Regions from separate parts of the Arthrobacter sp. FW306-1B-G06A genome, predicted to be linked through region 1. Evidence: riboswitches for the same ligand, from Rfam matches in the RefSeq annotation. Region 1 holds a riboswitch; each other region holds the start of a gene.

Region 1 (5,203 bases):
GAACTCAACACCGTCGATCACCAGGGCATCGGTTCGGGTGCCTGCTTCGTGAGTGCTTGCTGTGGTCATGGTTCAGCCTCCCTGTACTGCGGTAACGATTTCGAGTTCATCGCCCTCTGCGAGCGCGGTAGCAGCCCACTGGCTGCGCGGCACCACTTCGGAATTGCGTGCGACGGCGACGCCGATCTTGCGTCCGTCGGCCGCTTGGCCGCTGGAATCCACAACGCGTCCGGTGATGTGGCTGACAAGGGTGGTGACGGAAGCGTCGTCGCTCAGCGTGTGGTCTGCGCCGTTCAATTTGATGTTCATGCGTGGTCCTTCAGAAGGGGATTTAAGGTATCGGCCGATGGGCCGTCTGCGGAAGCCCTTGCTGCTGAGTGCGGGCGGGAGAAGCGGTCCGGGCGGAATTTGTTCCACCGGGGATCGGCGGTGCCATCCATGAGTCCAACGCAGATTTTCGCCGCTGCCGGAGTGAGGAGCACGCCATGGCGGAAGAAGCCGCTGGCCACGATGAGGCCGGGCACGGTTCCTTCCCGACCTTCGACGCGGCCCAGCAGCGGTGCGTTGTCCGGGGTGCCCGGACGGGCCCGGGCAGTTGCTTCGAGGAGTTCCAGCTCGGCAACGGCCGGAACCAATACCTGGGCGTCGCGGAGCAATTGGTAGACGCCGCCGGCTGACACCGGGTTGGCCGCTCCCCCGGACGACGACAATCCGTCCTCACGTTGCGTCGCGCCGATCACCACGGTCCCGTCATCGCGGGGAACGATGTAGACGGGCACTCCGCGCACCATTCCACGGACCGTGGCGGTGACCAGCGGTTGCAGGTGGGCCGGGACGCGCAGCCGCAGTATGTCGCCGTAGACGGGACGCAACGGGAGCGACAATCCATCCGGCAGTCCTTTTACGCGGGCGGCATCGAGTCCGTTGGCTACCACCGTTTCCGTGGCAAGCACTTCGATGCCTGAGCCGAGCACGGCCCCGACGGCGCGCCCGTCCTCCCACAGGAGGCCCGCCGCAGTGTCCCGGACCGCGAAACCGTCCTCGGCCCCCGGAATCCAACTGGAGCTACCGGGCTCGTGGTCTGCCAAAGCGCCTAGAATCGCGGCCGAAAGCCGGCGAGGATCCACTTGGTGGTCGCCCGGGATGTCGAAGGCACAGGAAATCTGCGGGCTCAAGAGCGGCTCACGCTCCCGTGCTTCGCGCAACGGCACGGATTCCACCACCAGGCCATGGGCCAGCTGGACGTCCCGAAGATCGGCGAGCGCCCGGCGGTCCGCTGCGTCCGCACCCACGGCGAGGGTCGGCGTCGTCCGGTAACCCGTGCTGCGTCCGGTTCGTGAGCCGGTCACATTGTGTTCGAAGTCCGGCCACAACGCCGACGATTCGAGCATGAGCTCCAGGAGGTCCTCTTCCTGGTAGTGCAGTTCACTGACTGGTGCCAACATCCCCGCCGCCGCGAAAGTAGCGCCGCTGGCCGGCGCGGGATCGATCAGGGCAACCGAGCGGCCCGACCTTCGGGCTTCCCATGCAATGCCCAGGCCAATGACGCCGCCCCCGATCACCGCCACGTCTGCACGCAGGGGCCCGTGCTGGGTGTTTACTTCGTCCATGGAGTCCTTCCCTACGCCGGTACTAGCCGGATCAGGTCAAGCGGTCGGCGCTGAAGCCCTCTCAGCCGCGCGGCGATTGTGACTGCCGCCGCGGCTCCCGCGGTACCAGCCCAGTTTAGAGGAACTACTCTGTTTCCATGACCCCGCACGATGTCCACACCACCGCCCGCCTGTACCTCTGCACCGACGCCCGCACGCAACAGGGTGATTTTGAGCAGTTTGTCGATGCCGCATTCGAAGGCGGCGTGGACATCATCCAGCTGCGCGACAAGACCATTGAAGCGGCCGAGGAACTGGAACTCCTGGAGATCCTGCAATCCGTGGCGCAGCGTCACGGGCGCCTCTGGGCAGTCAACGACCGCGCGGACGTAGCGTCCCTCGCCGGCGCACCGGTGTTCCATATCGGCCAAAAGGACATTTCGCTGCACTCGGCCCGGAAGCTGCTCCACGACCCCACCATCATCGGCCTCTCCACGCACACGCCGGAGCAGATTGACGCAGCCGTCGCCGCGTCGCCTGGCCGGAGCGGCTTGGACTACTTCTGCGTCGGGCCTGTGTGGGCCACGCCCACCAAGCCTGGACGCTCCGCCGTCGGGCTCGATCTGGTGAAGTACGCTGCCGATGCGGTGAAGCAGGCAGACGAAGAGACCGTCGGCGGCGTAGTGCTTCCTTGGTTTGCGATCGGCGGCATCGATCTCAGCAACGTGGAAGACGTAGTGAGGGCCGGCGCCAGCCGCATTGTTGTGGTCCGCGCCATCACCGAGGCCGGGGATCCGACGGCGGCAGCCCAGGCACTCCTGGCCGCACTGGACGCAGCGGCGGCCTAGCGAGACGCCGGGAGATTTTGGAGTTACCCTGACTTTCGTGTCACATCAGCGCATAGCCCCGAACGTCTCTGAAACGTCGAACCAGCTCGCGGAAGCACTGGCGGCGCTTCGGACCGAACTCGAGCTGCCCGCGGGTTATCCCGCTGAAGCACTGCGCGACGCGGAGGCCGCGGTTTCAGGACACAGGCTGCCGGCGCAGGACCTCACGGGCGTTCCGTTCATCACGATCGACCCGGCCTCTTCCACGGATCTCGACCAGGCCCTCTTCATTGAGCGGTCCGGGAATAGTTACAGGGTTCTCTACGCCATCTCCGATGTGCCCTCCTTTGTGCCACCGGGAGGAGCGCTCGACGCCGAGACCCGCCACCGGGGACAGACGTACTATGCGCCGGACGGCCGCATACCGCTGCACCCCGAGATCATCAGCGAGCACGCCGGAAGCCTGCTGGCGGGCCAGGACTGCGGAGCGTTCGTGTGGGACTTCGAACTCGATGCCGAAGCAGAGTTCCGCACCGTCTCAGTTCGCCGGGCAAGCGTACGCAGCCGCGCCAAGCTCAACTACAAGGGCGTCCAGTCCGCGATCGATTCCGGGACGGCTGATCCCGTCCTGCAGTTACTCAAGGAGGTCGGGCTCAAACGGGTGGAACTCGAACGCCGCCGCGGCGGAGCGAGCCTGAACATGCCTGAACAAGAAATCGTCCAACTGCCCGACGGCGGGGGGTACAGGATCGTCGCAGCTCCCTCGCTGCCCGTCGAGGACTGGAACGCCCAGATTTCGCTCATGACCGGGATGGCGGCGGCCCAGCTGATGCTAGACGGCAAGGTTGGAATCCTGCGCACCATGCCCGCTCCCGATGAGCGCTCGCTGCTCCATTTCAAACGGCAGGCCGGGGCGCTCGGCAGGCCTTGGACCGAGGGGACCAGCTACGGCGAGTACCTGCGGACCCTCGACGGCAAAGACCCCCGGCAATTGGCCATTCTCCATTCCGCGGGGCTGCTTTTCCGGGGCGCCGGCTACACGCCTTTCGACGGCGAAGTACCGGGCAGCGTCATGCAGTCAGCCATCGGCGCACCATATGCCCACACCACTGCGCCGTTGCGCCGGCTGGTCGATCGTTTTGTCCTGGTCATCTGCGAAGCACTGAGCAATGGAACGGAGATCCCTGCATGGGCCCGGGATGCTTTGCCGAGCCTGCCGGAGATCATGGCGTCATCCGACCAGCTTGCCGCCAAAATGGAGCGCCTCGCCTTGGACACGGTGGAGGCCGCACTCCTGGTGAACCACGTCGGACAGGAATTCGACGCCGTGGTGATTTCCGGATCGAAGCCTGCCAAGAACAACGGAAACGGGAACGGGAACAGCACCAACGGCCACAACGGGAATGGGAATGGGAACGGCAACTCCCACGGCCCCTCCGGCATCGTCCAGATCGCCGAGCCGGCGGTCACCGCTCGTTGCGATGGCGAAATGGAGTCCGGTACGAAGGTCCGCGTGAAACTGCTTGACGCGGACATTGCCACCCGCCAAATCACCTTCGAACTGCTCCAGTAGCGCAATCAGTTCACAGGACCGCGGCCGCGATCCGGGGTTTATTGCACCCAGACGCTAGACTGTGTGAGTAGTAATGGATGCCCGGTCGTTGATTCAGTTAATTTTTTGACATCAACAAGCCCGCCCCTACGCGATCTTGAGATACACCAGCTGGTCCCCAGTGCCAGTATTTAGATAGCCCGCGATCGGCTTCCACTGGATTTGCTTGCGCCCGTCCGTGCTCCGGAACGGCCCTGCCACAACCGTTGAGCACGCAGCGCAGCCCAAATGAATAAGGAAAACTCCACTGTGAGTGAATTGCACACCCATGAAGTTCTGACAGACGGAACCGAAACGATCGAACCCGAGGAAACCATTTCCTCGGACGAAACACCCCACGAGATCGCAGAAAAGTCCTTCGCCGACTACAACGTCCGCGCCGACATCGTCGAGTCCCTCGCCGACGCCGGAATCACCCATCCCTTCCCCATTCAGGCCATGACCCTCCCGGTGGCCTTGGGCGGTCACGACATCATCGGCCAGGCTAAGACCGGTACCGGAAAGACCCTCGGCTTCGGCATTCCTGCGCTGCAGCGCGTCGTCGGACCGGGCGACGCCGGTCACGACAAGCTCGCTGTCCCGGGTGCACCCCAGGCCCTCGTGATTGTTCCGACCCGCGAACTCGCGGTCCAGGTGGCCAACGACCTCCAGACGGCATCCCGGAAGCGCAACGCCCGTATCGCCACCATCTATGGCGGCCGCGCTTACGAGCCCCAGATCGAAGCCCTGCAGAAGGGCGTCGAGGTTGTCGTCGGCACGCCCGGCCGTTTGATCGACCTCTACAAGCAGAAGCACCTGAACCTCAAGAACGTTCGCATGGTCATCCTCGACGAAGCGGACGAGATGCTTGACCTCGGCTTCCTTCCGGACGTCGAGACTTTGATTGCCGGCACTCCCGCCGTCCGCCAGACGCTTCTCTTCTCGGCCACCATGCCCGGACCGGTCATTGCCATGGCCCGCCGCTACATGACGCAGCCCACGCACATCCGTGCCGCAGACCCGAATGACGAAGGCCTGACCAAGCGCGACATCCGCCAGCTCATCTACCGTGCCCACAGCATGGACAAGATCGAGGTTGTCGCCCGCATCCTGCAGTCCCGCGGCCGCGGCCGGACCATCATCTTCACCAAGACCAAGCGCACCGCCGCCAAGGTAGCCGAGGAACTCGTCGATCG
Region 2 (5,203 bases), on a different contig from region 1:
AGGAGTGTTGCCACATATGGATAACGAGCAAGTTGTAGCCGCCGCCGAAGATGCGGCGTCCACCGAGACCACCGAAGCACCCAAAAAGGTCACCCGCACCCGCCGCAAGGCTGCACCGAAGACGGCCGCCGCGGATGAAGCCCCCGACGCCGGAGCTGCCGCAACCGCCGCCGAGCCTATCGCCGAAGCGAGCGACGCGGAAACGCCCAAGGCTTCCCTCCGGCGCACCAGGGCTCGAAAGAAGGTCGAAACCTCCGAGCCGCTGCCGGGTTTCGCTGAAGAAGCGTCCACGGAAGGTGGCGAGGCACCGGAGGCTGCTGCCGCCGTCGTACCTGAAATAGCACCAGAGGCCGAAGCCGCCCCCGAAAAACCGGTCCGCCGGCGTCGTACGACGAGGGCAAAGAGCGCCGAGCCCGTTGCCGAAGAAGCCCCGGTTGAAACACCGGCTGCCGACGTTGCGTCGCCCGGGGAAACCACTGTGGAGCCGCCGGCCGAGGAGCCCGCGCCCGAGGAAACCACCGGGGAGCCGGCCGTCGACGCCGAAGCCGCAAGTCCGATCGCGTCGCTGTTCCTGGAACCTGCCTCCGTCACGTCCATGATCTTCCAGGCACCTGACTTGAACGCCGTTGTCCGTCCGGCCGTCGTCGACGAGGAACCGCGGGCCGAAGCTGAGGAAGGTTCCGAGGAGAACGAACTGGACGAAGCCGGCAGCCGCCGTCGGCGTCGCAGCCGTGGCCGTCGCGGACGCCGGGGCACCGAGCGTGATGACGCGGGAGAAGAAACCTCTGCGGAATCCGAGGACGAGGCAGAAGCCGGTACCGAGGAGGCCCTCGAAGAAGGCGTGACCTCCCGCCGTCGCCGGCGCCGTCGTCGCGGCGATCAGGACCTGGAACTGACGGGCGGCGGAGACGACGATCCCCCCAACACGGTGACCCGCGTCCGCGCTCCCCGCGCGCACGTTGAGTCCACCAGCGGCTCCGACCGAGTCACGAGCGTCAAGGGCTCCACCCGACTTGAAGCAAAGAAGCAGCGCCGCCGCGAATCCCGCGAGACCGGCCGCCGCCGCCAGGTCATCACCGAAGCCGAATTCCTGGCCCGCCGTGAGTCCGTCGACCGCCAGATGATCGTTCGCCAGCGCGACGACAGGATCCAGATCGGTGTCCTCGAAGACGGCGTGCTCGCGGAGCATTTCGTGTCCAAGACACAGCAGGATTCCCTCATCGGCAACGTTTACCTGGGCAAGGTCCAGAACGTGCTGCCGTCGATGGAAGCCGCATTCGTAGACATCGGGCGCGGCCGCAACGCCGTACTGTACGCCGGTGAAGTCAACTGGGATGCCGTCACCCTGGAAGGCAAACCGCGCCGCATCGAGAACGCCCTGAAGTCAGGCGACTCCGTGCTGGTCCAGGTCACCAAGGACCCGGTGGGCCACAAGGGCGCACGCCTGACGAGCCAGATTTCACTTCCCGGCCGCTACCTTGTGTACGTACCGGGCGGGTCAATGACGGGAATTTCCCGCAAGCTGCCCGACGTCGAGCGCAACCGCCTGAAGAAAATCCTCAAGGACCGCCTCCCGGAGAACGCGGGCGTTATTGTCCGCACCGCCGCCGAGGGTGCTTCCGAGGAAGAGCTGACGCACGATATCAACCGCTTGCGCGCCCAGTGGGAAGGCATTGAAAGCCAGTCCACGTCCACCAAGATCCTGGCTCCGGAACTGTTGTACGGCGAACCGGACCTCACCATCAAGGTTGTCCGTGACGTCTTCAACGAGGACTTCTCCAAGCTCATCGTCTCCGGCGATGAAGCCTGGGACACCATCGAGGCCTACGTCACGTACGTGGCGCCGGACCTGGTGGGACGCCTTGAGAAGTGGACCTCGGACCAGGACATTTTCTCGGCATGGCGCGTGGACGAACAGATCCACAAGGCCTTGGAGCGCAAGGTCTTCCTGCCCTCCGGTGGTTCGCTCGTGATCGACCGCACGGAGGCCATGACGGTTGTCGACGTCAACACCGGGAAGTTCACCGGCAGCGGCGGCAACCTCGAGGAGACCGTCACCAAGAACAACCTTGAGGCTGCCGAGGAAGTGGTCCGCCAGCTCCGCTTGCGCGACATCGGTGGAATCATCGTCATCGACTTCATCGACATGGTCCTGGAATCCAACCGCGATCTCGTGTTGCGCCGCCTGGTCGAGTGCCTCGGCCGGGACCGTACCAAGCACCAGGTCGCCGAGGTGACCTCGCTTGGATTGGTCCAGATGACCCGCAAGCGCATGGGCACCGGCCTGCTGGAGGTCTTCGGCGAGCAGTGCGAGACGTGCGCAGGGCGCGGAATCGTCACGCACGACGAGCCCGTGGAGCACCGTCGGGCCAACGTCGTGGCAGCTGAACACCACCACCCGCGCACGGAGTCACAGCCAGCCGTCCGCCCCGAGCAGCGCAAGCGTCGCCGCGGCCGCGGCACGGGGCCGGGGACCACTGAACTGCCCGTCACCCCTTCGGTGCCGGTCCACACTGTGGAATCCACCGACCCGAACCGGCAGGCAGCCACCCGTGCAGCCCTTGCCACCATCGCGGCTGCAGCCCACGCTGCCCACCTGCACGACGACGAGCTCCACCACGCGGCGGAATTGCTCGCCGACGGGCACGCAGCGGAAGTAGCCCCGGTCCAGGCCCCAGCGGCCCCGGTCCAGGCTCCGGCCGCTGCTTCGAGTGGCGAGGAACGTTCGAAGCCTGTGCTGCGATTCGGCGGCGAGGAAGTTGCGTTGCCTTTCGTCCATCACGAAGAGGAGGCTGCAAGTGGCACACCTGCCATGAGCCTGGACCTATTGGCACAGGCATTCGCAGGCCTCGGAGAAGCTCCGGACACCCCCACGACGTCAACGTCAGCCAAGGAAACCCCCGCAGGGGCCCCCGCAGCCGTTGCAAGCGGTGAATCCCCGGACTCGGGTTCGCGTGGACGCCGAGGCCGACGCAACCGTAGCGCCAGCCGGGCCCAGGGTGCCGCCAACGCCACCAACGTGGAGCACCACGAGGTTGCCGCGGCTGCTTCCGGTGGGGCCGCGCACGAGGCCAAGGCAGCAGACGCCGCCCCGACGAAGCCGACGGCGGCAGCGGAACCGATCATCCTCGGCGTCGGTGTGCCGAAGTCCGAACTCTGAACGCAGTACCGTGCCTAAGCCCCGGCCGTTTCCGCTCCTGTGGAAACCGCCGGGGTTTCGGCGTTGTGGGCCAATCCGCCGACCCTGGCAGTCCGGTTGCAATGGGCGATTTCAGCGGGCGAGGCGTGATCAGGGTTAAGCTGGGGGACTGACACGGGGTGCCGCGCACCGAGCCGGCTGAGACCAGACCCGTTGAACCTGTCCGGTTAGCACCGGCGAAGGGATGTCTCGCATGACTGTTTCGGCGCAATCATCTGTCTACCCGCTCAAGGCCATCCAGCGCCCCATCCCCAGGGTCCTCAGCATCGCCGGCTCGGACCCCTCAGGTGGTGCCGGGATCCAGGCAGACCTGAAGAGCATTGCGGCCAACGGCGGCTACGGCATGGCCGTCATCACGGCGCTCACTGTACAAAACACACAGGGCGTCACTGGCGTCCATGTGCCTCCCGTGGAGTTCCTGCGCCAGCAATTGGACGCCATTAGCGACGACATCACGGTTGATGCCGTCAAGATCGGCATGCTCGGGGACGCGGCGGTCATCCACGAAGTCCGCCGCTGGCTCGGCAAGGCGCGCCCCTCCGTCGTCGTCCTGGATCCAGTGATGATCGCGACCAGCGGCGACAGGCTCCTCGCGGAGTCCGCTGAAACCGCACTGCGGGAACTGCTGCCCCTCGCAGACCTGGTGACCCCCAACCTTCCGGAATTGGCCATGCTGCTTGGCGAGCCTGTTGCCACTGATTGGGCATCGGCGTTGGAGCAAGGCAAACGCCTGGCCGCTAGCTGCGGAAACACCGTCCTGGTGAAGGGGGGCCATCTGCAGGGAGCCGGCTGCCCCGATGCCCTGGTCAATACCGGGGGAGTCCTGAGCCAGGACGTGGTGGAATTCGCCGGCCAACGGGTGGAGACCCGCAATAGCCATGGGACGGGATGTTCCCTGTCGTCGGCGATGGCGACGGCCAAGGCGCGGCTCGGCGATTGGGAGTCTGCTTTGCGTGTCGTCAAGCCCTGGCTCCAGGAGGCGCTGACCCGGTCCGAGGTGCTGGAAGTAGGGAAGGGCAACGGGCCGATCCATCATTTCCACGCGCTCCAGCAGGCCCTTCAACCGGGGGACTTCGCCGTCCGGATGTGGGACGCCGCCCAAACGGAACTGGCAGCCATTTATGGCTTGGACTTCATCCAGCACTTGCAATCCGGTGGTCTCAGCGAAGCGAATTTCAGCTACTATCTGTCCCAGGATGCCATCTATCTCAACGGCTATTCCAGGGTCCTGGCGCGGGCAAGCGCCCTCGCTCCGAGTGAAACCGAACAGCTGTTCTGGGCCCGCGGCTCGCAGATGTGCCTTGAAGTCGAATCCGAGCTGCACCGGAATTGGCTCAGTGGACGCCAGGTGAGCGGAGAGCTGGGCCCGGTCACCAAGGCCTACGTGGACCACTTGCTGGCGGCATCGGCGTCGGGAAGCTATGCGGTGCTGGTTGCTGCCGTGTTGCCTTGCTACTGGTTGTACGCCGAGGTGGGACAGCGGCTCCACCATGGGTTTGTCGAGGCCGGAGCATCGGACAAGCACCCCTATGCGGATTGGCTGCGCACCTACGCGGACGAGGCGTTCGCGGAGGCCACCCGCAAGGCGATCGACATCACGGATGCCGCCGCGCAGGTTGCGTCGCCCGCAGAGCGCACAGCGATGATGGAGGCGTTTGCCCAATCCTGCCGCTATGAAACGGCGTTCTTCGATGCTCCAAGGTTGCACGGCTGAGCCGGTCTTCCGGGGAGGAGGCACCGGAACGGGGCCCGTCCCCGCAGGCGTTGCAGCGTGTCGGCGTGAGGATCCGAGCTTTTCACGGCCGGCAGGGTAAGGTGGACGGGCACGGTACCGGATGGCGGCATAGCCAGTCTGTGGCAGCCATCACGTGGCAGCCTCCGGACCTGGCCTCATTTGCAGCCGAAGGCGAAACTAGCGTAATCTAGATCTTCGGTGCTTACGCCAACACTTGGGTTATGCCCCTAGAAACCGTTCATTTGGAACTGACCTTTCATTTAGAACTA
Region 3 (5,203 bases), on a different contig from region 1:
TCATGTACCTCGCGGTCTTCCGCGGGCCCTTGGTAACCAACGCCGTCGTCGCTGTTCCCCTCCGTAGCCATTCCGACCTCATGGTGACCGCAACAGGGCACGTGATTTCGCTGATTCCGGGTTCCTTGGTGGTGGAGGTGGACCGCTCGACGTCCACGCTCTATATCCATGGGCTCAATGTCCGCAACGATGTGGACACCGCCAAGCTGCGCAAGGAAGTCCAAGACACGGAGGCCTCGCTGATCCGGATCATGGGTACCCAGGCGGAAATGGACGCACTCCAGGCCGAAGGCTGGCCTGCAACGAGGGGAGCTCGCTCGTGAAAGACATCGTGCTGATCGTCACGGCGGTGATCCTTAGCCTCGCCGCCGCCGGCGCGATCTACAGGATCGCCGTCGGGCCGTCCCTGCTGGACCGGGTGCTCGCCTCGGACGTGCTGCTCGCCATACTGGGTGCTGCGCTGGCCATCGACATGGCCGTCAACAGGCACCTCAACAACCTCGTGCTGCTCGTCGCGCTGACGCTGATCGGTTTCATCGGATCGGTGACGGTGGCGCGCTTCGTGGCCGACCGGAGAGGACAGGTCAATGACTCCTGACGCCACCGGAGCGGATGCCGTCATCGATGCCGTCACCGCGGTGCTGCTGATTGTCGGTGCGGTGATGTCATTGGGCGCGGCGATCGGCCTGTTGCGCTTCCCGGACCTGATGAGCCGCATGCACGCAGCTACCAAGCCGCAAGTGCTCGGGCTGTTCCTCGTCTTGGCGGCCATCGGGCTGCAGATGCGCGAATGGTGGGTGTGGCCGATCCTGGCCGTCGCTTGGATCTTCCAATTGCTGACGGTGCCGGTGTCCGCACACATGGTGGGCCGCGCAGGCTACCGGACCAAGCACCTGCACCCCGAGTTGCTGAGCATCGACGAACTCGAGGCCGTGGTGCTGCGGGCCGCCGGTCAACGGGCAGCGGAGAAAGCCCAAGCCGACCCGACAACTCCCCACAGCGGGAACGGTGGGAGCCCAGGCCCTCACGGCGCCAACGGCGGGCCGTCAGCCTAGACGATGTCCTGTGTCTTCGAGAAACGCGAGATGGCGCGCTGGGTACTGCGGCTTGCGAAAACCTGGATGACGGCGCTGACAGTCGCCGAAATCAGGGCGAAGGTCAGTGCAGAGCGCAGGCTTGCCTCCATATCATCGTGACCCTTGGGAGGTTTCTTGCCGGTGGACTTTTCCCACAGCGCATTGACGAGCTTGGTGCCGACAAAGCCAGCGCCGATGCTCACGCCGGTGCCGAGCAGTTTGATGAGGAGGTTCATTCCGGGACTCCTTGCGGGTGGAAACAGGACCGTCCCCAGCCTAACCCCACTTCAGGGCAGTTCCGGAGCAACGGATGGAGCTTGGCGCCTCTGCCGGAAGAACTCCTCCAAGGCCCCGGGCTTTGGACGGACAGGCACGATGTCACGGTCCTCGCCCAGTATCGCTTCCACTGTGCCGAGGGCGAGGAGCTCATCCAGCAGCGCCAGCGTGGGCGGCATGAGCTTGAGTGTTCCGGCGACTTCGGCGTCCAGGATTCCGCGGACGGGCATCCACAAGGACGATGACGCTTCCGTTGTTTGGTGCCTTGGCTCGGCACCGGAAAGCGGGCAGGCAAGGTAGAAGTATGTGTCGAAGCGCTTGGGCTGGTCTGCCGGGGTGACCCAGTTGGCCCACGGGCGGAGGGTGGCGGCGTCAAGCTTCAGCCCGGCCTCTTCGAACACCTCACGCTGCGCGGCCGCCAGCACCCGGCCGGCGTTGAACCTGGCGGAGGCAGGCTCGACGGCGATGCTGCTCCGGTGCCATGCAGCGGCGTGCTGCTCGACGACGTCGTCCGCGAAGTCCCAGCCGGAGCTGTCCACCTGGTCCACCCGGCCCCCGGGGAAGACCACCATGCCCGCGGCGAAATCCATCGTGGACACCCGGTGCTGGACGAACACCTCCAAAGCCTGCGCCGCATCTTCAGAGCCCCCGGGAACCGCGGCATCCCGGACCAGGATCACGCTTGCGGCGAGCCTCGGTTCCGCCACCGTGGTGCTGTTCGCTTCGCCATTGCCTGCCAAGACCGCTCCTTTGCCCGCTCTGCCGCGTCACATTCTGCTGGATCATTGTCCCAGTTTCTGCGGCCGCCCGCGCCATTCCGGGCCGGCCTGCGCTCACCCGGCGAGTGATCCAGCAGAATCCGTCGTCCCCGCGTGTTTGTGACCGTTCCGCGGACGCCAACACAGCGCCCGCAACCCCGCCAAGGTGTAAACTGAACCACGCCCAAAAGGGTGGATTGATAACGACAGGGGAGCGCCGCCGTCGGGCACGCAGCAATGCGGCACGGAGGACGGGCGCTGAGAGTGCGGACAGCCGCAGACCCTCGAACCTGATCCGGCTAGTACCGGCGCAAGGGAGTCGAGTTCTCATAGTGTCCGGACCGGCGCGGCGGAAGCCGCTCGCAGGCAACCGGGAACACTTTCCCCTCCTGTTCCTCAGGAGGACAAAATGACTGGTATTTCTGCAAGGCCGGGCCTCACCAAGCCTGGTTACAACTGGCGCGTCGTGGACATCGTCGTGGCGGCACTCATCTCGATCGCCGGTGGCGTGATCTTCTGGGCATGGGACCAGATGGCTTTGGTTGCCACGCCTATGTCCGCCGGCTACCCTCCGCTGGGCGGCCTGATCGCCGGCGGCTGGATGATTCCGGCAGTCTTGGGCATGCTCATCGTCCGCAAGCCCGGTGCGGCAATTTTCTGCGAAACAGTGGCCGCCACGAGTGAGCTCATCATGGGTTCCCAGTACGGCACCACGGTGCTGATCTCGGGCCTGCTCCAGGGCCTCGGTGCGGAACTCATTTTCCTGGCCTTCATGTACAAGAAGTTCAACCTGCCGGTGTCCCTGCTGGCCGGTGCCGGTGCGGGCCTGTTCTGCGGCCTGAACGACTCCTTCTTGCCGTGGGGCTGGAACATCGCCTACGAGCCGGTCGACAAGCTCGCGTACATCGTGTTCTGCACGATCTCCGGGGCCGTCATTGCCGGTGCCCTGTCCTGGATCGCTACCCGCGGCCTGGCCAGGACCGGTGTCCTGAGCGCGTTCGCGTCACGCAAGGCCGCCTCGGAGCCCGTCTTTTCCTGATGCCCAGTCCTGATTCCGGCACCTCTGCCGTGGTGCGACCCGCCGCCATTTCCGCGCAGGGCTGGGGCTGGCGGCACGCCGGCCGCACCACGCAGGCCATCCACGCCCTGGACCTGGACATCCGTCCGGGCGAGCGCGTCCTGCTGCTTGGCCCCTCGGGCGCAGGCAAGTCGACGTTCCTCCATGCCCTGGCGGGCGTGCTGGGCGAGGAAGGCGACGACGCCGACGAGACCGGCTCGTTGCTGGTTGACGGCGTTTCCCCGAAGGCCCAGCGGGGCCGTGCCGGACTCATGCAACAGGACCCCGAAACCCAGGTGGTGCTTTCCCGCCTGGGCGACGACGTCGCGTTCGGCGCCGAGAACCTTTGCGTGCCGCGGGACGAGATTTGGAAGCGGGTCCATGAAGCGCTCGACGACGTCGGGCTGCTGCGGAGTGCCGGTGGCAGTGCCAGCGGCAACTTTTCGCTCGACCACCCGACGTCGGCCCTCTCGGGCGGGCAGAAACAGCGCCTTGCGCTCGCCGGCATACTGGCAATGCGGCCCGGCTTGATCCTCCTGGACGAGCCGACCGCCAACCTTGACCCGGCCGGCGTCTTGGAAGTGCGCGATGCCGTGGGCCGCTGCCTGGACAAGACCGGCGCCACCTTGGTGGTGGTGGAACACCGGGTATCGGTCTGGAAAGACCTCGTGGACCGGATTGTGGTGCTTCAGCCGGGCAGTTCCTCCTCCGCGGGAGGTTCGACGCCGGCGGTGCTTCTGGACGGCGACCCGGACACGGTTCTGGCGCAAGCAAGGGACATGCTCACTGCTGCGGGCGTCTGGGTGCCTGGTTACGTGCCGGCCACCCGCCCACGTTCGGGAACAGGCGCCGGACCGGCGGCCGACTCCGGGGCGGGGAGCTCCCGGAATGGGGGCGAGTTGCTGCTCGCCACCCAGGAGCTTGCGGTGTCCCGCGAACGGACACGGCGCCGGGGGTTCAAAACGATCGCCCCGCGTCCTGTGCAGTCCGGACTCGACGCCGAAGTGTTTGCCGGGCGGGCACTGACCATCACCGGTCCCAATGGCGCCGGAAAATCGACCTTCGCTTTGACCCTCGCGGGGCTGTTGGCGCCGATATCCGGGGCGGTGACTGCCGCCGTCGGGCTCAGCGACGGCGCGGGCCCCGACCCGTTCAAGTGGAAGGCCCAGCAGCTGATCTCCCGCATCGGGACTGTGTTCCAAGAGCCCGAGCACCAGTTCGTCACCGGCCGCGTCCTCGATGAGCTCATGTTCGGCCCCAAGCATCTTGGCCATGGCGAGGAACGGGTGGACGAGTTGCTGGAACGGCTGCGCTTGGGGCATCTCGTGGACGCCAATCCGTACACGCTCTCCGGGGGCGAAAAACGGCGGCTATCCGTGGCGACGGTGCTCGCCGCGCACCCCCGCGTCCTGGTGCTGGACGAACCCACTTTCGGCCAGGACGCGAACACGTGGGCTGAGCTTGCGTCGTTCCTGTCCGAACTGCTCGACGCCGGCACCTCCGTGGTTTCCGTGACCCACGACCAGGAATTCAGCTCCGTCCTGGGCGGCGCCGAGATGCGGCTCGAGCCTGCATTCCAAGGCGGCGCCCGGCAGGAAGCAGGTGCGGCATGAGGGACGCCCTGACCCTGCGCGGCAACAACGCCCTCCTGACACGCGCCAATCCGCTGGCCAAGTTCGTGTCGGTCTTCCTGATCACCCTGGTGTTGGCGTTGTCCATCGACTTGGTGTCAGCCTCGACCGCGCTCCTCGGCGAATTGGCGTTGTTCCCCCTCGCGGGGCTCACCGTGCGCTTGCTCTGGCAGCGCGGCTGGCCCTTGATTATCGCGGCCGCGCTCGGAGGTTGGAGCACCGCGATCCTGTCGGCGGACAGCGGAAGGATACTGCTCGACGTCGGGATCTGGTCCATTAGCGAAGGCTCGCTTCAGCTTGGACTCGGCTTCATGCTGCGGGGTCTTGCCATAGCGCTGCCTGCCATTCTCCTGATGAGTTGCACCGATCCCACCGATCTCGCCGATGCCCTGGCGCAAAAGGCGA
Region 4 (5,203 bases), on a different contig from region 1:
TGATGGCTTCCGGAATGATGACGGAACCCTTCTCCGGTGCAACGAAAGCAGGCTTGGCGACCTTGGTCTTCAGCGTGCCTTCCTGGCCCGGGAGGCCCTTGAACTTCTGCCAGTCACCGGTGATCTTGAGGATCGCGGCAACCTGCTCGGTCGGCTGGGCGCCGACGGACAGCCAGTACTGTGCACGCTCGGAGACAACCTCGATGTACGAGGGCTCTTCGGTGGGGTGGTACTTGCCGATTTCTTCAATCGCACGGCCATCGCGCTTGGCGCGGGAGTCCATGACGACGATGCGGTAGTACGGTGCGCGCATCTTACCGAAGCGCTTAAGGCGAATCTTTACGGCCACTTTTGTGGTCACTCCTGTTTCTGAAACGGGGTTGAGCCCGTCGTTCTGCACCCGTGGGGCGGGCCATACTTGAGGGTTCCAAGGACAAGATGCACACACGGAGAGAGGGGCCGCGCGGATCGAGTACCTGTCCATTGTGCCAGATGGCGGACAGTATTTCGAACGTGCGGTCCGTGCGGCGGGTTTTCTGCGGGGTTACTGCTCAGCGGACCAGACGTAGAGACCGCCCCGTTCGGCCTTTTCGACGTCGCTCGCGAGGGCCGCCAACTGCTGGACGTACAGGCGGGCCTGTTGGGCATCAAAGGGCATGTCCTCTTGGGCCGCCCAGCGTTCGGCGACGTCGTCGAGGACGTTTCCTTCGCCTTCGGTCTCGTAGCTGAGGAGCTCAGACAGGGCACGAACCATCGCTTCGGGGACGCCCAGCAAGGCGTCGCTGGTGACGTCCACCAAAGCAAGCTCATAGTCGGCCCCGCCTGCGTGCACGGCCGTGCCCGCGAGGTCTCCGAGCTGTTCTACTTCGAAATCGCTGATTCCCGGGATCCGCACCGCGGCGCCGGATACGTCACTGCCCTTCTCCAGGGCGGCGGCCCTCTTGAGTGCTTCATCGTGGGTGGCAACAAAGATTTCAGCAAAGCCCATGGAAAGTACTCTCATTCAGTCGTGCCAACGGAGCTGCGGCGCAGCGGCCGAGATGCGCCACGCCGTCGGATCAAGCGTAGCGGACCGCGACCCGCAGCCGGTTGCGCCACGGGTCCTCGAAGCGGAGCTCCTGGCCCGTGTGGTGCGAGGCGATGCCCGCTACCTTGAGGCGATCGGCGAGCGCGCCGACGTCGTTTCCTGACGGCACTTCGATGACCACCTCGCCGAGGCCGAGGGTGTCCTTGCGCGGGCCTGCACCGCGGCTGTTCCACACGTTCATGGCCATGTGGTGGTGGTAGCCGCCCGCGGAGACAAACAGGGCCTGCCCGTGCCAGCCGGCGGTCTGCTCGAAGCCGAGGGTGTCGACGTAGAAATCATGGGCGGTCTTCACGTCGCCCACCTGGAGGTGGACGTGCCCGACGCCGGCGCCCGCCCCATGCTGGCCCGTCACGGCCGCTTCACTCAGGTGCTGCTGGAGGTAGCGCTGCGGCGGGAGCGGCAAGCTGTCCATCACGACCGAGCTGCCGTTCCACTCCCAGCCTTCACGGGGCTTGTCGTAGTAGAGTTCGATGCCGTTGCCCTCCGGGTCGGTGAAGTAGAAGGCTTCGCTGACCAAGTGGTCGGCACTGCCGACGAAGGCGTGGGGTTCGTACTGCGCGGCGGAGGCAACAGTTGCGGCGAGCGAGGGCTGATCCTCGAAAAGCAGCGCCGTGTGGAAGAGTCCGGCCTCTCCGCGGCCCGGGATCTGGAGACCAGCGGCCGGCGCGAGGTGCACCAACGGCTTGCCTAGCCGGCCGAAGTAGAGCCCGCCGTCCTGTTCGGCGACAACGTCCAGCCCCAGCGCCCGCTGGTAGTAGTCGCCCATGAGCTTCATGTCCCCCACTTTGAGCATGACAGTGCCCATGGTGAGTTCGGCAGGAAGGAGATCCTGGCTGGATGTGATGGTCATGTGAAACTCCCGGCTTTTTGTGGCGCCGCCCTTCGGCAACCTCTATGTATCTAAATTACTTGAAGCTTCAATTTATTCCTAATGCCCGGCGCTTCCTGAAATGTGTCCCCTCAGAACGGTGCATCGTGGCTGCAGCATGATCTCAAGGGACGCTCGGGGATCCTTTGCGTAGAGCACGACGTCTGCGCTGGCGCCTTCGCTGATGCCGTCGGCACCCAACCACTCACGGGCGGACCAGCAGGCAGCATCGAGGGCGGCGGCCGCCGGAAGACCCGCCCGCTGGAGTTCCAGGATCTCCTCGCCGATCCGGCCGTGTTTGATGACGCTTCCGGCGTCGGTTCCGGCGTACACCCGCACTCCGGCGTCGAACGCCTCAAGGACCCGCTCATGCCGGCCCTCCCACAACGCGATCATGTGGGCGGCGTAGCGCGGAAATTTGGTTTCAGCCTGCTTCGCGATGGCCGGAAACGTCGCAATGTTGATGAGCGTGGGGACAATCGGCACATCCTGGTCCAGCAGCCGGGGAATGTGGTGGGGCAATAATCCGGTGGCGTGCTCGATGCAGTCGATCCCGGCGTCGAGCATGTCATCGATTGTCCCTTCGGCGAAGCAATGGGCGGTCACCCGCGCCCCCTCGTCGTGTGCGGCCGCGACGGCGTCCTTGACGACGGCGGCCGGAAAGGACGGGCCGAGATCCCCGGCGGAGCGGTCGATCCAGTCCCCCACGATCTTGACCCAGCCGTCTCCGGACCGCGCCTGCTTGCGGACTGCCTCCATCAGATCCTCCGGCTCCACCTCTTCGGCCAGCCCGGGGATGTACCGCCGTTGCCTCGCGATGTGCCTGCCCGCGCGGATGATCCTCGGCATGTCCGCCCGGCGTTGCAGCCAGCGCGTGTCGCTTGCGGATCCGGCATCGCGGATCAAGAGGGTCCCGGCATTCCGGTCCGCAGTCGCCTGCAGGCGGGCAGTCTCCTCGTCGACAGCTCCGCCCTTGCCCAAGCCAACGTGGCAATGCGCGTCGACCAGGCCGGGAAGCACCCAACCGTCCAGGACGACGTCGGGCTTCGCAAGGGGCCGGACGAAGGTCAGCCGTCCGTCGACCGACCAGAGGCCGCGCCGTTCCTCCTCCGGCCCGGTGAGGACGGCGCCGCTGAATTCGATGATTTCCGCCATGATTCCACCCTAGTTCCCGGGGGCTTCGCCGGCGCGGTCACATCTGTCACAAGCGCTGGCAGCTGTGGTAGCTTCGTCTACGACCACACGGGGGCCCTTGCAAGGGCTGAGATCGGGCTGATGCAGCCTGCGACCGTTGAACCTGTCCGGGTAATGCCGGCGAAGGAAGTGAGTAATCCTTTGAGCACCAAAGAAACACAGCTGAGCCCTACCCAAAAGGGATCGGACCACGATGTGACCCAATCCCTCAAGTCGCATTCCCTCGCGTTCCTGGAGGATGCCGACACGGGAATCCGGGTTCCAGTGACGGAAATCGCCCTCGAACCGTCCCCCAACGGCGAGGCCAACGCCCCGTTCCAGGTGTACCGGACCGCCGGACCCGGGAGTGATCCCGTAGTGGGCCTCGAACCGTTCCGCAGCGAGTGGATCGAAGCCCGCGGCGACACTGAGGCCTACAGCGGCCGCGAACGGAACCTGCTCGACGACGGCAAGTCGGCCGTGCGCCGCGGCGCCGCCTCCGCGGAGTGGAAGGGGGCACAGCCGGTGCCCCGCCGCGCCGTCGACGGCAAGACCGTGACACAGATGCATTACGCGAAACAGGGCATCGTCACGCCCGAAATGCAGTTCGTGGCACTTCGCGAAAACTGCGATGTGGAACTCGTCCGCAGCGAGGTCGCTGCCGGCCGGGCCATCATCCCCAACAACATCAACCACCCCGAATCCGAACCGATGATCATCGGCAAGGCGTTCCTGGTGAAGATCAACGCCAATATCGGCAACTCGGCCGTCACCAGCTCCATCGCCGAAGAAGTGGACAAGTTGCAGTGGGCAACGCAATGGGGCGCCGACACCGTCATGGACCTGTCCACGGGCGATGACATCCACACCACCCGCGAATGGATCATTCGTAACTCCCCCGTACCGATCGGCACGGTACCCATCTACCAGGCCCTCGAGAAGGTCAACGGCGAAGCCAACAAGCTCACGTGGGAAATCTTCCGCGACACCGTCATTGAGCAGTGCGAGCAGGGCGTGGACTACATGACCATCCACGCCGGCGTGTTGCTGCGGTACGTGCCGCTCACCGCGAACCGCGTGACGGGCATCGTTTCCCGTGGCGGCTCCATCATGGCGGGCTGGTGCCTGGCCCACCACGAGGAAAACTTCCTCTACACCCACTTCGACGAGCTCTGCGAAATCTTCGCCAAGTACGACGTCGCGTTCTCGCTGGGTGATGGACTGCGCCCGGGCGCGACGGCGGACGCGAACGACGCCGCGCAGTTCGCCGAGCTGGACACCTTGGCCGAGCTCACGAAGCGCGCGTGGCAGTACGACGTGCAGGTCATGGTCGAAGGCCCCGGACACATCCCGTTCCACTTGGTGCGGGAGAACGTGGAGCGCCAGCAGGAGCTGTGTGACGGCGCGCCGTTCTACACGCTGGGCCCCCTTGTCACCGACGTCGCCCCGGGCTACGACCACATCACCTCCGCCATCGGCGCGACGGAGATCGCACGCTACGGAACCGCGATGCTTTGCTACGTCACCCCGAAGGAACATCTGGGCCTGCCCAACAAGGACGACGTCAAGACCGGCGTGATCACGTACAAAATCGCCGCCCACGCCGCTGACCTGGCCAAGGGACACCCCGGCGCCCACGAACGCGACGATGCGCTGTCCAAGGCCCGCTTCGAGTTCCGCTGGCGTGACCAGTTCGCGCTGTCGTTGGATCCGGTCACGGCCGAATCCTTCCACGACGAGACACTCCCGGCAGAACCGGCCAAGACGGCGCACTTCTGCTCCATGTGCGGACCAAAATTCTGCTCCATGCGCATTAGCCAGGACATCCGCGACGAATACGGCTCAGCCGATTCCCAAGCGGCCATCGCGGAAATGTATAGCGGCATGCGCGAAAAGAGCGAGGAGTTCCTGGCATCAGGGGGCAAGGTCTACTTGCCCGAGCTTGAGGTTCCCGCAGGAAAACGTGAGGCGGCGTCAGGAAACCTGAACTGATCAGGAAGCCTGGACTGATCCTGCGCGGCTGGCATCCGCAATGAAGGAGCGGATGATCCGGTCTCCTTCAACTGAGTCATGAG

What was found. Region 1 has a riboswitch for thiamine pyrophosphate ahead of thiO (glycine oxidase ThiO). Riboswitches for the same ligand answer to the same signal wherever they lie in the genome.
Region 2: another riboswitch for thiamine pyrophosphate. It lies ahead of thiD (bifunctional hydroxymethylpyrimidine kinase/phosphomethylpyrimidine kinase); the one in region 1 lies ahead of thiO (glycine oxidase ThiO).
Region 3: another riboswitch for thiamine pyrophosphate. It lies ahead of AC3WJM_RS14980 (ECF transporter S component); the one in region 1 lies ahead of thiO (glycine oxidase ThiO).
Region 4: another riboswitch for thiamine pyrophosphate. It lies ahead of thiC (phosphomethylpyrimidine synthase ThiC); the one in region 1 lies ahead of thiO (glycine oxidase ThiO).

The regions. Positions count from the first base shown of each region.
Region 1 covers NZ_JBYSXB010000006.1:105,347-110,549, reverse strand. Annotated here, with positions in the region: gene AC3WJM_RS04965 (thiazole synthase) at 1-69, opposite strand, end outside; gene thiS (sulfur carrier protein ThiS) at 73-309, opposite strand; gene thiO (glycine oxidase ThiO) at 306-1,610, opposite strand; TPP riboswitch at 1,602-1,721, opposite strand; gene thiE (thiamine phosphate synthase) at 1,748-2,437, shown strand; gene AC3WJM_RS04945 (RNB domain-containing ribonuclease) at 2,475-3,989, shown strand; gene AC3WJM_RS04940 (DEAD/DEAH box helicase) at 4,278-5,203, shown strand, end outside.
Region 2 covers NZ_JBYSXB010000026.1:58,764-63,966, forward strand. Annotated here, with positions in the region: gene AC3WJM_RS14520 (Rne/Rng family ribonuclease) at 17-3,160, shown strand; TPP riboswitch at 3,305-3,401, shown strand; gene thiD (bifunctional hydroxymethylpyrimidine kinase/phosphomethylpyrimidine kinase) at 3,393-4,913, shown strand.
Region 3 covers NZ_JBYSXB010000028.1:13,368-18,570, forward strand. Annotated here, with positions in the region: gene AC3WJM_RS14955 (Na+/H+ antiporter subunit E) at 1-323, shown strand, start outside; gene AC3WJM_RS14960 (MrpF/PhaF family protein) at 320-598, shown strand; gene mnhG (monovalent cation/H(+) antiporter subunit G) at 588-1,055, shown strand; gene AC3WJM_RS14970 (DUF4235 domain-containing protein) at 1,052-1,312, opposite strand; gene AC3WJM_RS14975 (NUDIX hydrolase) at 1,364-2,092, opposite strand; TPP riboswitch at 2,309-2,445, shown strand; gene AC3WJM_RS14980 (ECF transporter S component) at 2,520-3,149, shown strand; gene AC3WJM_RS14985 (ABC transporter ATP-binding protein) at 3,149-4,780, shown strand; gene AC3WJM_RS14990 (energy-coupling factor transporter transmembrane component T family protein) at 4,777-5,203, shown strand, end outside.
Region 4 covers NZ_JBYSXB010000016.1:74,268-79,470, reverse strand. Annotated here, with positions in the region: gene rpsP (30S ribosomal protein S16) at 1-349, opposite strand, end outside; gene AC3WJM_RS10430 (hypothetical protein) at 545-988, opposite strand; gene AC3WJM_RS10425 (VOC family protein) at 1,059-1,937, opposite strand; gene AC3WJM_RS10420 (amidohydrolase family protein) at 2,016-3,110, opposite strand; TPP riboswitch at 3,188-3,295, shown strand; gene thiC (phosphomethylpyrimidine synthase ThiC) at 3,291-5,120, shown strand; gene AC3WJM_RS10410 (alpha/beta hydrolase) at 5,121-5,203, opposite strand, start outside.